One region of the Paenibacillus hubeiensis genome, then DNA from elsewhere that is predicted to be linked to it. Evidence: riboswitches for the same ligand, from Rfam matches in the RefSeq annotation. Region 1 holds a riboswitch; each other region holds the start of a gene.

Region 1 (4,759 bases):
CCGCCTGTTCAAGCAATTGATCGGCTTGTTCCCGATTTTCCTTGGTGAAAAATCTGGCTTTGAGATTGTTCGATATCGTTTTTCTCCGCTGCGCAAAAGCAGCCTGAACCACTTCGAAAAAGAATGCTTCGTCCGGAACCCGAACAGGAGGCTCATCGCGGACCTTCAGCCGGATGACAGCCGATTCGACATTCGGCTGCGGAATAAAGACAGTATGCGGCACGATGCAAACCAGCTCCGGTTCGCTGTAGTATTGAACCGCAATGCTAAGGCTGCCGTAGTCCTTGGAGCCCGGAGCAGCCGCCATGCGCTCTGCCACTTCCTTTTGAATCATGACCACGATGCGATCTACCGGCAATTTCTCCTCGAGCAGCTTCATCATGATGGGTGTGGTCACGTAATAAGGCAGGTTGGCCACCACGCTTACCTTGTCCACCGAACCAAAATCATTGCGGAACAGCTCCGCCAGATCCAGTTTCAGCACATCTCCATGCTGCACTCTTACGTTGGAATACGGCTCCATAACCTCGTCTAGAATCGGCAGCAGCCGCTGGTCAATCTCTACGGCTGTTACAGTCCCCGCTACGCGAGCCAGGCGTTCTGTCAATGCCCCAATGCCGGGACCGATCTCCAATGCACCCTTGGACTCGTCCAGATCGGCAGCGTCTACGATTTTATTCAAAATATTCTGATCGATCAGAAAATTTTGGCCCAGACTTTTTTTGAAGGAAAATCCGTGTCGAGCGATAATTTCCTTCGTGCGTTTGGGTGTAGCAATTTCCAACCGTTCTTCCATGCCCTTCATGCTCCTCACATTCCTTCACGTTCAATTTTTGCCAGAGCGGCCAGGAACTCCTCCCGGGTAATCTGGAACACGCCCAGCCGCTTGTGAAACTGCTTGCCGTTGCAATAGCCGATACCCAGCAGATTGCCCATCTGCATCCGGCGTTCGGAAGCCCTGGGATGTATGATCAATCCCGCCTCGATCAGATCTTCCCAGTCAATCAGGCTAGGAACCCCTTCATACGATGTATGAACGCGGGACAACGCCAGACGGATCGCCTCCGGCGAAGCATTCTCCACGCCAATATCGCCCTTGCGGGTAGCATCCGCTTCCGGAATGAACGCATGCTTGCAGCCTGGCACCTTATTCGCAATAATTTTGCGAATGCGCTCTCCGGCATGGTCCGGGTCGGTCAGCACGATGACTCCCCGTCTCTCCTGGGCAAGCGCAATGCGACTCAGGATGCGATCATTAATGGCGGATCCTCCCGTTTCTATCGTGTCGGCTTCCACCGCCCGCCGAATCGCTACCGTATCGTCACGGCCTTCCACCACGATCACTTCTTTTATCATGTTCGATTTCTCCCTTTCTAACGCAAAAAGAAGAGGAGGACCCTCTTCTCTGGCAAACGACGTGAAAAGCATTTGCTCCCACTGCCGCATATTCCGCATGATTCAATCATGCACTATTTTATAGCATTCCCTATTTAAAGTAAAACGATTTTAGTTCAGTTCCGGCTTCACCGGACCGATGACATATACCGTCTTGCCTTTCTTTCTTCCGAAGTTCAGGGCATGCTTCACGCTATCATAATAAACATCGATTTTGTTTCCTTTGATTGCCCCTCCCGTATCCTCTGCGCGACGGAAGCCGAGGCCTTCGATGTAAACCCACCAACCAATCGGAATCACTTTCGGATCCACGGCAATGGTGCGTCCTTCGGTTACCTTCGTACCGGAAGCCGTTTTGGTTCCGATTCCCGGTTCTTCGGCGGAGTACGCCGTCATGGTTACGTTTTTGAGGACTTTGGAATATTTGAACGTCGTGCCCGAAACCGTGATGACCTTGCTGCCCGAAGCAGACTTTTTGGTCGAGCTTGCCGTTGTAGCCGATTTAGTTTTCGAAGTTTGGGCCGATACGGTTTGAACCACAGGCTCTTCCTTGACAACCGGTTTTGCTTTGGTTCCCACCGCAATGACTTTATCCACGCGATTCGTAGTCACCGTCTTGCCGACCATTTTTTTGGAGACCAATTCTCCATCCTGAAATACCTTTTCGATATGCTGCACCAATGTGCCTTCCTTGCCATTCACGATGACTCGATTGTCACCCTTGTACAGGCTCGGGTCAGCCGTTTTGACCACTTTATATGCGATCGGCTGTTCAACGTCGACTGTACGCTTTGTTACCCGCACTACGCGAATTTTCATATCTTTCTTGATCGAAGTATCCAAGGCTGGATAGATTTTGTCTTCATTCCCTACGGTGATGCCCGCCTTTTGAATGGCTTCTTCCACCGATGCATCCGTTGTATACAGAGTCTTGGTGTCTCCGTCTGCCGTAACATTAACTGGAACAGCACGCTCGATGACGATGCGATCGCCATCCGTAATGGACCCGTTCAATGGCATGGATACCTCATCGTGAGGCCCTACCGTGATGGATTGCTCATCCAGCAATTCCTGAAGCAATCCTGTACGAGTCTCAACCTCTTGAGATTTGCCGTCAATCACCAGTGATATTTGTTTTCCGGCCTGACCATAAACGACTAACAAGATCATGATTGTAAGTGCGATTGAGAAAATAGCGATCAACGCAATTTGACGCAAGTTCTCATGCTTCCACCTCAACGCGTAAGACTTACTGGATGATCGTGACTCATGGGTCTCCTCTGGTTGGAATGCGCCCACTTCTCCGTCCTCCTTCATAGCCCCGCCGTCTAAAGTAATGCATGATGTCTTTGACGCGACTATACCGAAATTTTCTACAGAACGGGTCAAAACAACAACCGGCTCTGCACCATGAACCCTTCTTCGCAACATGAGATCAGTCATCCTAAAAAGAACTCTATGATGACCGCATTTCTTTTATTCAAAAACAAAAAAGCCAAAGAAAGAGCTAAGAGGACTCTTTCGTGGCTTCCGAATGATTTTGAATATCGGAAATTCATGCACGAGATTACCTCTCTTTTTCCGCTTGCGAGGTTAGCTGTCGGGTTCGGACGAAAGAGAGCCGCCCTATCTCCGGTCACCCGCTCATGGCGGATACCCTTGAATTCACCCCGAGACCCAAAGAAGAAATCAAATACGGCTTCGCAGTCCATCCGCTGCTTTTGGGTCAGCGAATGACGCGGATCGGGAAATTTCACCGATATTCAAGCCCTATTGGTTCCCCCGCTCTCCGTGTTCGGAGACTCAGCGAGACTGGTTCATGAAAGTAAACGCTGCGTTCAAGGAAGAGTCCCTTTTGCTATCCCCCGAACATCTGTCCTTTTTCCACGCAACAATTCACTGAAAAGATGATATCCTGTTTCGATGCATGTTGTAAAGCAGCATTCAACTACGTTTTTCTAAATATTTGGTTAAAATATTGTAATAAACTTCGTTTATTTGGATCAAAAAGCAAATTCACTCCGTCTAGCTCGTTTTTTCACCTGAATTACTCCGATTTTCAACGAATCCCAAAACGTCCCATGGCATTTTTGTTTGTAATTGCCGCAATTTCCTCGACCGATACACCCTTGATTTCGGCAGCTGCCTCAGCCACGAGGCGAACGTGAGCCGTCTCATTTCTCTTTCCTCGAAATGGATGAGGAGTAAGATAAGGGGAGTCGGTTTCGATATAAAACCGGTCCATCGGCACCTTGGCGAGTACCTCTTTTGGCTGCTTGGCATTTTTAAACGTGATCGGTCCACCGAAGGAAAGGTCAAAGTTCAGATCCAGACAAAGTTTTGCCGTTTCCCAGCTCCCCGAAAACGAGTGCATCACACCGCCGACCTCTGACGCCTTCTCTTCACGCAAAATTCTCACAATGTCTTCATGCGCGTCCCGGTTATGAATGACAATAGGCATCTTCAGCTCGCGAGCCAATCCGATCTGCTGGCGAAGAACGCGATGCTGAACATCCTTGGGGGAGGTGTCCCAATAGTAGTCAAGCCCGATCTCGCCAATGGCTACGACTTTTTCGTGTTTGCACAAATCAGCGATCCATTCCAGGTCGCCCTCCTGCATGGTGATGGCATCTTGGGGATGCCATCCGACCGCGGCGTAGATAAACTCGTACGTTTCGGCAAGCTTCATGGTGGATGGAATAGTTTCCCGATTAAAACCGACATTAATCATGCGTCCGACGCCAGCGTCGACAGCACGTTGAATGACCTCCTCCCTATCCTCGTCGAATTGCGGCGCATCCAGGTGCGTGTGAGTGTCGAATAACATCATGGTTACATCTCCTTCTCTTTAATGGTCTGTCCGGAAAAAAATAATGAATTACAAAATTATGTCGATCTACATTTACTCTCCATTAAAGCAGATTACTGTATCATAAAAAAAATAAGTGCAGCTTCAAGAAAAATAACGGCGTATATGGGCTGGAAGATGGTGAAGAACGGCATCCACTTTATCCTGCGGATAATACAGATGATGCTTTCCACGCTGTATGCCGCTAATCGAACGAACAATATCGGATACCTCGGATAATTCATGCAATTTATCTTGGCGATCCAGCAGCAAAATCTGTTTCTCCGTCGATTCGTCCGGACGAAACACATCATACGGAAGATCAGTTGGAAAATCAATTTCGACATCGTACTCGGGCTCCAGTCCCACTTCGGCGAAGGCCTTCCGAATGTCATCCATTAACGCTACGTCATGCTGTTCAATCTCTACGTATTTGTACAACCTGCGATCCATGAAGCGTTCGCACAGTTCTCGAAGAATGGCATCGTTCTCCTTACGCCATTGCATAAAGGCGGT
Region 2 (4,759 bases), on a different contig from region 1:
GGAAGTTGAGTGCAAGTGATCGACGTTAAACAACTGCATAAATCTTACGGAAAAAACGAAGTGCTGAAAGGCATCGACGTAACGATCGGAAAAGGAGAAGTCGTGGTGGTCATCGGACCTTCGGGCTCGGGGAAAAGTACGTTTTTGCGCTGCTTGAACCTGCTGGAGCAACCGACTTCAGGTGAAATCAATTTTGAAGGGGTATCCATCACCGACCCTAAACACAACATTAACGCAACCCGTGAAAAAATGGGCATGGTCTTCCAGCATTTTAATCTGTTTCCGCACAAAACGGTGCTGCAGAACGTGACAATCGCCCCGATCAAGGTGAAGAAACAATCCGTCCAGGAAGCAACCAAGATTGCGGAGGATTTGCTGAGAACGGTGGGCCTTTACGACAAAAAGAATGCTTATCCAAGCCAATTGTCAGGCGGACAGAAGCAGCGTATCGCCATTGCCCGGGCGCTCGCCATGCAGCCGCACGTTATGCTGTTCGATGAGCCGACCTCCGCGCTTGATCCGGAAATGGTCGGCGAGGTGCTGGATGTCATGAAACGTCTTGCCGAAGGCGGCATGACCATGGTCATCGTAACCCATGAGATGGGCTTTGCCCGCGAAGTTGGGGATCGCATTTTGTTCATGGACGGCGGAGTGATCGTAGAAGACGGAACGCCTTCAGAAGTGTTCGGTGCACCCAAACATGCACGTACCCGCGATTTTTTGGCAAAGGTTCTTTAGCCGATCATTGGAGTATCAAGATAAACCATGCCTGCTGTTTAAGGAGGCATGGTTTTTTGCTTGGATTGGTGCGCTATGGATTGAAAAAGTAACTTTTCTGTTACCATCTATGCGGGAACGAGCGACCATTCGAAACCCCGGATTCCCATGAAACAATGGACATACGCTGAATTACAAGGGGAAGCGACCGCAGATTGGTAACAATTACTAGGCACCATGGTTACAATATTGTGATATATTAGTCGTGCCGAAACTTTCTTAACGGAAGGTGCGGGGGAAGTAATGATGCAGTAGAGGGGCAGTCGCATCCTTGCAGCTGCTTGGGGTGAATTAGGGCGTACATAAGCAATACGTGTAAATCTATACCTATAGGGTGGTCTCCTCCATCCGAATCCGACAACTAACTTCGCAGGCATAATAAGGGAGGTAGACTTAATTCGATGAAACGCATCGTCAAAACTGCAACAGCCATGTTAGCAGCAGCCGTATTGATCCAGGCTGTCCCGGCTCACGCTGATTCCGTCCATGTGGCCAAAGAAGGAGATACCTTTTATACGCTTTCCAAGAAATACAACATTGCTCTCGACACGTTGATGAAGGCAAATACGGGCATCTCCGCGTACAATATCTATGACGGGGTGAAAATCAACATTCCGGGCAAAACAAGCACCGCATCCGCTGCAGCTTCAACATCGAAAGTTCAGGCCAATGCAGTAACTGCTGCCAGTCTGGACGTAAACAATGAAGACAAAGTCGTAGAGGCGTGGGGCAAGACGTTTGATTACAGCAAGACATTGAACGTTGTCGCTACAGGGTATTCGGCGGACCCTTCCGAGAACGGGAAGTGGGGATCTGTTGATTATTTCGGCAACGACCTTGAGCTCGGTACCATCGCGGTAGATCCTAAGATCATCCCGCTCGGAACCAAAGTGTTGGTGACTGGACACAGCCATCCGGGATTGCCTAAACAGGCTTTTGTGGCTACGGCGCGTGATACGGGTTCTGCCATCAAAGGAAACCGCATTGATATTTTCATCCCCGGAAGCAAACAATCCGTAAGTTCATTCGGGTTTCAGGACGTGAAACTCTTTATTTTGAAATAAATCGACGATGGTGTTCGTTCAATCACGAAGCGTGAGTGAAGCGAACACCTTTTTGCATCCAGTCATTTTACGGTTTTTCTGTTTTTGGGCATTTGCAGCATTTCATCTAAAGTGACCAATTTGTATCCTCTTTTTTGCAGCTCCGTGATCACCTCCGGCAATGCCTCTACCGTCCCGCTGAGATTGGTCCCGACGCCGCCACCGGCATGTTGAAGAATAATGGAGCCGGGTTTGACGGCAGATAATATGTTTTCTTTGACCTTTTCTTTGGGGATGCCCTTCCAATCCAATGAATCCACGTTCCAGTTTACGATGCTGTAGTGGTTCCTTGCTGCCCATTTGAGCTGCTCTTCATTAATATCCCCGTACGGAGGACGAATCATTTTTGGAGTATATCCTGTCAGTCTCTGTATGATTTCCCCGGTTCGCAAAATCTGTTTGCGGAATGCGCTCATGGACAATTTGCTAAATTGGGGGTGATTGTAACTGTGATTGCCGACGACATGCCCTTCTTTCACGATGCGTTTGACCAGGTCAGGATGTTTCTCAGCACGGTTGCCTACGATGAAAAAAGTAGCCCGTACATGATGTTCTTTTAAAACATCCAACACTTGAGGCGTGAATCGAGGATCAGGCACATCGTCAAAAGTTAAAGCGACCCGTTTGGTCGACGGACCGTTGGTCTTGAAAGTATCTGCATATTTTCGCCGAAGCTGTCCCAATGTCAGCTGTTCTTCCTCCGATGAATGGATGGTTTCCTTGGACTCCCTTTCAGGAACCGAATGATTTCCCATTGCCTCAGCAGGCCGCAAAGGAGAGAAACTAACGCACAGCAGTATGCAGACGATCCCAATGGCCACGTTGAGGCGAACACGCATGACAGCAGCCTCCTTTCAAGAATGCGTTCTTTTTTGGTATTCCCGGGATCGCAATGGTTTATGCGGGATGTGAAGTGTTTCATTGTCTTTGCGACGAATGAGGCTCATAATTCCAGCAAATACATAAAACATGAAGGTTGGGTGGACGCAGATGAATGAGTTCGATTTGAAAACGATGAAGCTTCAAGCAATTCAAACCGGGGATGACCGCGTATTATTGGTGACAGGAGGAAAAGCGCATATCGGTGCAGTCGCCACATATTATCCGGATGGGGAACGCATTAACGGTTCGGTCATGCACATTCCGGGGCATAAGGAACAGGAACTGTGCGAGCGCCTTGCCCGTAAAGCGGCGCAGCATCTCAGAACGACCGTAACCGTCATTATGGGCATTCATTACAATGGCATTACGCGCATGCAAATCGACGAAATTGTGCAGACTGCGGAAAGGCTGCTTGATGAACATTTAAACCCGTCCGAACATACGAATGGTTTGGTGAACGATGCCGTTCAATCCTAAAACGGCAGTTCACAAATTTTTGATTGAAAATTGAAACGGACAGACGATTGCGACGTATGTATAATTATATACAGGGTTGTATTATCGACTAGGAGGAAAATTAAATGTCCATTTTCAAACGATTGCGTGATTTAACGATGTCAAACATTAACGCTATTATCGACAAGGCAGAAGATCCAATCAAAATGACGGACCAATATATCCGGGACATGCAAGAGGATCTGGAGGATGCGGAGAAAGCCGTTGCAGCCCAGATCGCCATCGAGAAAAAATTCAAACAGCTTTATGAAGAACAGGAAGCGCTCGTAAAAAAACGCGAGGAACAAGCTCATACCGCTGCACGCGCCCAGAACGTAGACCTGGCCCGGCGGGCGCTTGAAGAGAAAAAAGCCGCTGAAGAAAAAATGGCCGAATACAAAGTCAGCTACGACCAGAACAAGGCGGCAGCCGACAATCTGCGCGGCAAACTGGATGAGATGCGCAAACAGCTGACACAGATGAAAAACAAACGCGAAACCCTCGTTGCTCGTTACAACGCAGCCAAGGCGCAAACCGAAATCAACAAGGCTCTTAACGGGTTCAGTTCCGATACGGCGAGCGCCGGCATGAAGCGCATGGAAGAAAAAATGCTGCAAATGGAAGCTCAAGCCGAAGCCAGCAATGAAATGTCATCCAAAGGCAAATCGCTCGATGAGGAGTTCGAAAAACTGGGCAAAGATCAAGCGGTTGAAGATGAACTTGCCGCTTTATTGAAACAGTACGAAAAATAAGATTCGAACGATCGAGAGTGTGTGTACCCATCTGGCGGAGAAGAAACATGGTTTCTTCTTCGCTTTTAAATGTGGGTTATGTTGAACTTTGGAGGCTGTGTAAATGGATTTGAACATTTTGGCGATGTTGGTCTGGACGCTTTCAGGCTCAGTGCTGCTCTTTATATTGATGTTCGTGGATTCCTTGTTTACAAAATATAAGGATTTTGCCGAAGTGAAGGCCGGAAACATGGCTGTGACGACGCGAATGGTCATGAAGCTGTTTGCGCAGGGCTACGTGCTTGCCACTTCGATTTCGACGGCAGGACATCTGGGTGAAGCCTTGCTTGTATCGGTTGTTTCGTTTGTTATTTTACTTATATTGGAAAGTGTGGTTCATTTCATTATTCGAAAATGGGCAGCACTTGACTTGGATACAGGCATCCAGCAAGGAAAAACAGGGTACGGCCTGTTTTCAGGTGCCCTGCATATCGTGGGCGCACTGATTATTGCGGCTTGCCTATAAGATTGAAGAACGGGAGTAATTCGCATGAGCGTATGGAAACGAATTAAAGGAATTATGGCCAAACCGGAACCACCCAAGGCAGAGAAAACGATGCTTCAGCTTGCGCCAGGCGATATTTGCGAAGTGTCGCTAGTCACGTATGAAGTGGTGGGTAGAGTGCATCATCGGTCCCGAAATGCGGTTGTGCTAACCTTGAAGGACGGCACGTCCGTTCGCTATTTGCATATCGAAGAGCGCGAAACGAC
Region 3 (4,759 bases), on a different contig from region 1:
GGTGGTGATTGACCCATGCGTGGACTGTCGAGAGGCAGCCGACGGATTCGTATTTGGCTAAAGTGTCTTCAAGCGGAGAAAAATCAATCCATGGATGGAGGGCGTGTGCGAGTTTGATCAGCCTTTTGCCCATGGAGCTCGCTTGCTCTCGTTGGTTGGCAGGGGTGCGCTGTACATGTACGAGTTTGTCGATTAGTGCCAGCCGCCAGGTGTCGTTTTGGTCGGCGGCACTATAGATGCCTTTGATGGCCATCCCTTCAAGGCGGGTGATGCTGGGATGCATCTGACAACGCATGAACGATTCGAGATCAGCGGCATTGCGAATGTTCCCATCCTGGATGTGCGTATCCATGCCGAAGAAATGGGTGAAGCCTCCGACCTGGATAGAGGAATCAAGCAGTTTGACATAATCGAGCAGCTTATTTCCTCGGTTCACCATTTTCGCCTCCTATGTTCGTTTTGTGTCATATAATATGACTTTGTTGCAGGTTTTAAATCACTTATATCGGTAAAAATCCGAATTATATGATATATATATTTACACAAATGTCTGCGTTTTGTCAATGGTAAGCTGTATTTTTGATTTGTGAAATAAAATATGTTATTTTATTATCCTTACCGTGTTAATATTATGTTATGTAATTGTTCGGAATTGCTTCAGAACCGAAAATAAAATGATGGCGAAATGTTCAAATCAGATACCATCTTATGCAATATGATGTTGGAAAATGACGATACATTCGGCACCAAAATTTAATGTTAAAAATAGCTTTACTTTTCCTTTGAAACCCTGTATAATCATTTTTGTTGCCGCTAATACGACATGCGGTCGTGGTGGAATGGCAGACACGCTATCTTGAGGGGGTAGTGGGCGTACGCCCGTGGAGGTTCGAGTCCTCTCGACCGCATTATAATGAAGTAGAACAAAAGAAGCATTCCGATCATCGGAATGCTTCTTTTTTTTGTTTTCTGCAAAAAGGCATAAAAAAGCCGTGCTGCATCACCGATTTTTCGAAAAGCCTTTCCGGGCTGCAACACGGTTCTTCAAGGGGATGACCTTATGAAAAATGAATGCATCGTGACATCAATCCATCTCTGTTGAAATGTTGTTATTGATGCAGCAGCTCCGCAATATCGGCTTCAATCTGATCAGGCGTCGTTTGGGGAGCATAACGTTTGAGCACGCGGCCGTCCCGGTCGACCAGAAATTTAGTGAAATTCCATTTGATGGCCTTCGATCCTAGCAGGCCTGGCGCTTCTTTGGTCAAATGCTGAAAAAGAGGGTGGGCGCTGCTGCCGTTCACGTCGATCTTCTCGAACATCGGGAAGCTGACGCCATAGTTCATCTGGCAAAATTCGGCGATGTCGTCGGAAGAGCCCTTTTCCTGAGCAAACTGGTTGCTTGGAAACCCCAATACTTCGAAATCGCTGTTCTGGAACTTGTCATACAGCTTTTGCAAGCCTTCGTATTGCGGGGTTAGGCCGCATTTGCTCGCAGTGTTGACGATCAGCAGGACCTTGTTGCGGTATTGGGACATTTCGACTTCCTGGCCACGAAGCGTGTTCACTTTGTAATCGTAGATGGACATAATATTCGCCTCCAAATGAGTAGTATCGATGCGGTGATCTTTTTATATCTCTATTATATTTGATGCAATTAATTAATGCAAAATTATAATTGGAATCATTTGGGATGCCAGTGTCTTGTTTCTTCCTTTCCGTTATCATGTGGAATTTCTACCAGAGCGAGAATTAGATAGTTTAAACGAGAAAGGTGGAGATTAGTATATATGTAAGCGATCTCATTAAAGCAAAGTGCCATAAATCCGCCTTTTCGGAGAGCTGCACCGACTTTACACCGACTTGTCAGGGGTGTATGATTCATATCGATAACATGAACGATGTTTTTAATCGCTGAGTTTCCGTTCCGGTCGGAATGGAAAACGGGGGAACCAATCGGATGCGATGCATCTATGGGGTGAATTTTCCGGCTATGCCGGAAATAGGGCGACTCTCGCGCCCGAATCCGTCAGCTAACCTCGTAAGCGTTAAAGGGAGAGGCAACAAGCCGTACGTTATTCGTGGCGAATGTTATTTGTCATGGATTGAAGAAGCGTTCGGGCGGCCTTGGTCCCCCACGCTTCTTTTTTGTTGTCTTTTCACGTCAGAGGGAGGAACGAATAATGGATAACGAGATGGTTTTGGTCACGGCCCCGAATGAAGCAGGGCGCAAATTTGTGAAGCTGTTGATGTACAAAAAGGTACCTTTTGCCGTGCTGACAAACAGTGCGGGCGAAGAACGCAAATTGCGGCGGATCGGCGTAGAGAACGTCATTCGCATGAATACGGCATCGGCGCAAAAGTGGTTTCTGCCGCAGGGAAATGTGGGCAATGTTTTTATTTTTGAGAACAGCCTTAATCTCACCTGCCGCTATCTGCAAATCTGCAGATCGTGGACATCCAAGACGTTGTGCGTCATTACGGAACAGAGCCATCCCAAAGGCATTTATCGCGGTATGGGTGCCGATCGGATCGTGTATTCGATGAATGGAGAGGTCGGATTTCTGCTCAACGGATAAGGGCGGGCTGTTGGTGATTGATCCGATGTTGGGCGGCTGTTATAATTAGCTTAATTATATGTGTGAAAAACCAAGAAGACTCTTTCTGGATACGGGTCTTCTTTTTTTAATGTTGGAAGACGGGCCTGAAAACAGCGACCTTTTGAATGGTAAAAGATTCGCGGGATGAGGCTCGCGTTGATGATTGGGAGGATGCGTTCAAGGTGAGCAAGGAGGAGTAACGTGCCGGATATTGGTGGTATCAAATGGTTGTTTTTTGATGTTGGGGATACGTTGGTGGATGAGTGGGAGCCGGTGGACGACATCATCGGCCAGTTTGTGCGGGAAGCCCGAATGCTCGGGTATCATGTGAACATCGAAAAGGTGCGCGAGATCTTTGTCGAATGTTACAGCAAGTACGAGCAGTGGCCGATGCGGGTAGCTATTCGTACCTTGATCGATCATGAGGAGCACCGGGCACGGATTCAGGAAAAACTGAAGTTCCGGAAGGAGCTGGAGCATCCTTTTGCTGCTGCGGAGCGTGTGCTGCATGCGTTATCCGGCCGTTATCGGATCGGCATCATTGCCAATCAAAGCCTGGGCACGGAAGAGCGGCTTGAAAGGTATGGCTTGCGCAAATACGTGGACGTCCTGGCATGCTCGGCAGAAGAGGGCGTATCCAAACCGGATCCCGGATTATACGCGGTAGCGTTGAAGCAGGCGGAATGCGAGCCTGATGAGGCTGTTATGATTGGGGACCGAATCGATAACGACATCGTTCCGGCAAGCAAACTGGGCATGCGCACTGTACGCATATTGCAAGGTTACGGAAGGTTTCAGCCTGAACGCTCGGCGGACGAGCAGCCGGACTGGACGGTTGAATCGCTGGAGCAGCTGCTGCCGCTGTTTTTGCCTGGCGAGGATTAGGTTTCATTAATAGTTACATTATAATGCTGTGTTCATCCTCCGTTTCATCGAAGAAAAGGCTGATCGTGCAGGCACTCCGGTGCTTGCGACGATCAGCCTTATTTTTTTAGAGGAGTGCGAAAGTCTGGATAATGAGGTACACGTTCAGGACGACGATGATACCAGCAATAAACCAGGATGCTATTTTCAGCCATGATTTGTTGGCAAACTCGCCCATGCTTTTTTTATCGCTCGTAAACATGACCAGCGGGATGACGGCAAACGGCAGCTGCAAAGACAAAATGACCTGGCTCAGAATGAGCAGTTCCTCGGTACCGTGTTCGCCGGCAATGGCGGTAACGATGACGGCCGGGATGATGGCAATAAGCCGTGTAACCAGCCTGCGCAGCCAGGCGGGAATCCGGATGTTCAGGAAACCTTCCATGACGATCTGTCCGGACAGGGTTCCTGTCAGCGTGGAATTCTGGCCGGAAGCAAGCAGGGCAACGCCGAACAGAACGCTTGCGATCGTTGTGCCCAGCAGCGGCGTCAGCAGGTGATAGGCATCGGCGATTTCGGCGACCTGCGTCATGCCTGCACTGTGGAAAACGGCCGCCGACACGATCAAAATGGCGGCATTGATGAACAGGGCCAGCGTCAAAGCGATCGTGGAATCCATGGTGGAGTAACGGATTGCTTCTCTTTTGCCACGGGATGTCTGCTCGATCTGGCGGGTCTGTACGATGGACGAATGCAGATACAGGTTATGGGGCATAACGGTAGCCCCGATGATGCCGATCGCGATGTATAACATGGCTGGGTTTTGCAAAATTTCCGCGCTGGGTACAAAGCCGTGCAGCACTCCGCCCATGTCCGGTTTGGCGAGAAACAGATCGATGCCGAAACAGAGGGCAATGGTGGCCATCAGCACGATGACGAGCGTTTCAAGGGCCCGAAAACCTTTGTTTTGCAAAAGCAGGACCAGCAGCACGTCCACTGCGGTAATGATGACGCCATACAGCATCGGAATGTTAAACAACAGTTTCAGGGCGATGGCCGACCCGATCACTTCGGCGAGATCGGTTGCAGCGATCGCGAGTTCGCATAACAACCACAGCATGATGACTACAGGCATGCTGAACCGTTCGCGGCAAGCCTGGGCAAGGTCGCGTCCGGTAACGATGCCGAGTTTGCCTGCGAGTGCTTGCAGCACAACCGCCATCAGATTCGAAATGAGGATTACCGACAGGAGCGTATACCCGAATTGCGAGCCTCCCGATATGTCGGTCGCCCAG

What was found. A riboswitch is a leader RNA that binds a small molecule or an ion and turns the genes downstream of it on or off. The one in region 1 is predicted to bind cyclic di-AMP.
Region 2: linked by a shared signal. The riboswitch ahead of RSX24_RS07540 (3D domain-containing protein) and the one ahead of RSX24_RS30280 (resuscitation-promoting factor) in region 1 are both predicted to bind cyclic di-AMP.
Region 3: linked by a shared signal. The riboswitch ahead of RSX24_RS06300 (hypothetical protein) and the one ahead of RSX24_RS30280 (resuscitation-promoting factor) in region 1 are both predicted to bind cyclic di-AMP.

What each region holds. Positions count from the first base shown of each region.
Region 1 covers NZ_JAVYAE020000022.1:49,578-54,336, forward strand. The annotation lists gene rsmA (16S rRNA (adenine(1518)-N(6)/adenine(1519)-N(6))-dimethyltransferase RsmA) at 1-805, opposite strand, end outside; gene rnmV (ribonuclease M5) at 811-1,356, opposite strand; gene RSX24_RS30280 (resuscitation-promoting factor) at 1,507-2,694, opposite strand; cyclic di-AMP (ydaO/yuaA leader) riboswitch at 2,962-3,214, opposite strand; gene RSX24_RS30285 (TatD family hydrolase) at 3,455-4,225, opposite strand; gene RSX24_RS30290 (HD domain-containing protein) at 4,349-4,759, opposite strand, start outside.
Region 2 covers NZ_JAVYAE020000002.1:183,630-188,388, forward strand. The annotation lists gene RSX24_RS07530 (ABC transporter substrate-binding protein/permease) at 1-29, shown strand, start outside; gene RSX24_RS07535 (amino acid ABC transporter ATP-binding protein) at 16-738, shown strand; cyclic di-AMP (ydaO/yuaA leader) riboswitch at 974-1,169, shown strand; gene RSX24_RS07540 (3D domain-containing protein) at 1,179-1,841, shown strand; gene RSX24_RS07545 (polysaccharide deacetylase family protein) at 1,904-2,719, opposite strand; gene lpdD (prenylated flavin chaperone LpdD) at 2,871-3,239, shown strand; gene RSX24_RS07555 (PspA/IM30 family protein) at 3,344-4,009, shown strand; gene RSX24_RS07560 (DUF350 domain-containing protein) at 4,113-4,514, shown strand; gene RSX24_RS07565 (DUF4178 domain-containing protein) at 4,539-4,759, shown strand, end outside.
Region 3 covers NZ_JAVYAE020000001.1:1,303,942-1,308,700, reverse strand. The annotation lists gene RSX24_RS06315 (urease accessory protein UreF) at 1-436, opposite strand, end outside; tRNA gene RSX24_RS06310 (tRNA-Leu) at 826-908, shown strand; gene RSX24_RS06305 (glutathione peroxidase) at 1,110-1,589, opposite strand; cyclic di-AMP (ydaO/yuaA leader) riboswitch at 1,903-2,063, shown strand; gene RSX24_RS06300 (hypothetical protein) at 2,184-2,579, shown strand; gene RSX24_RS06295 (HAD family hydrolase) at 2,802-3,485, shown strand; gene RSX24_RS06290 (Nramp family divalent metal transporter) at 3,592-4,759, opposite strand, start outside.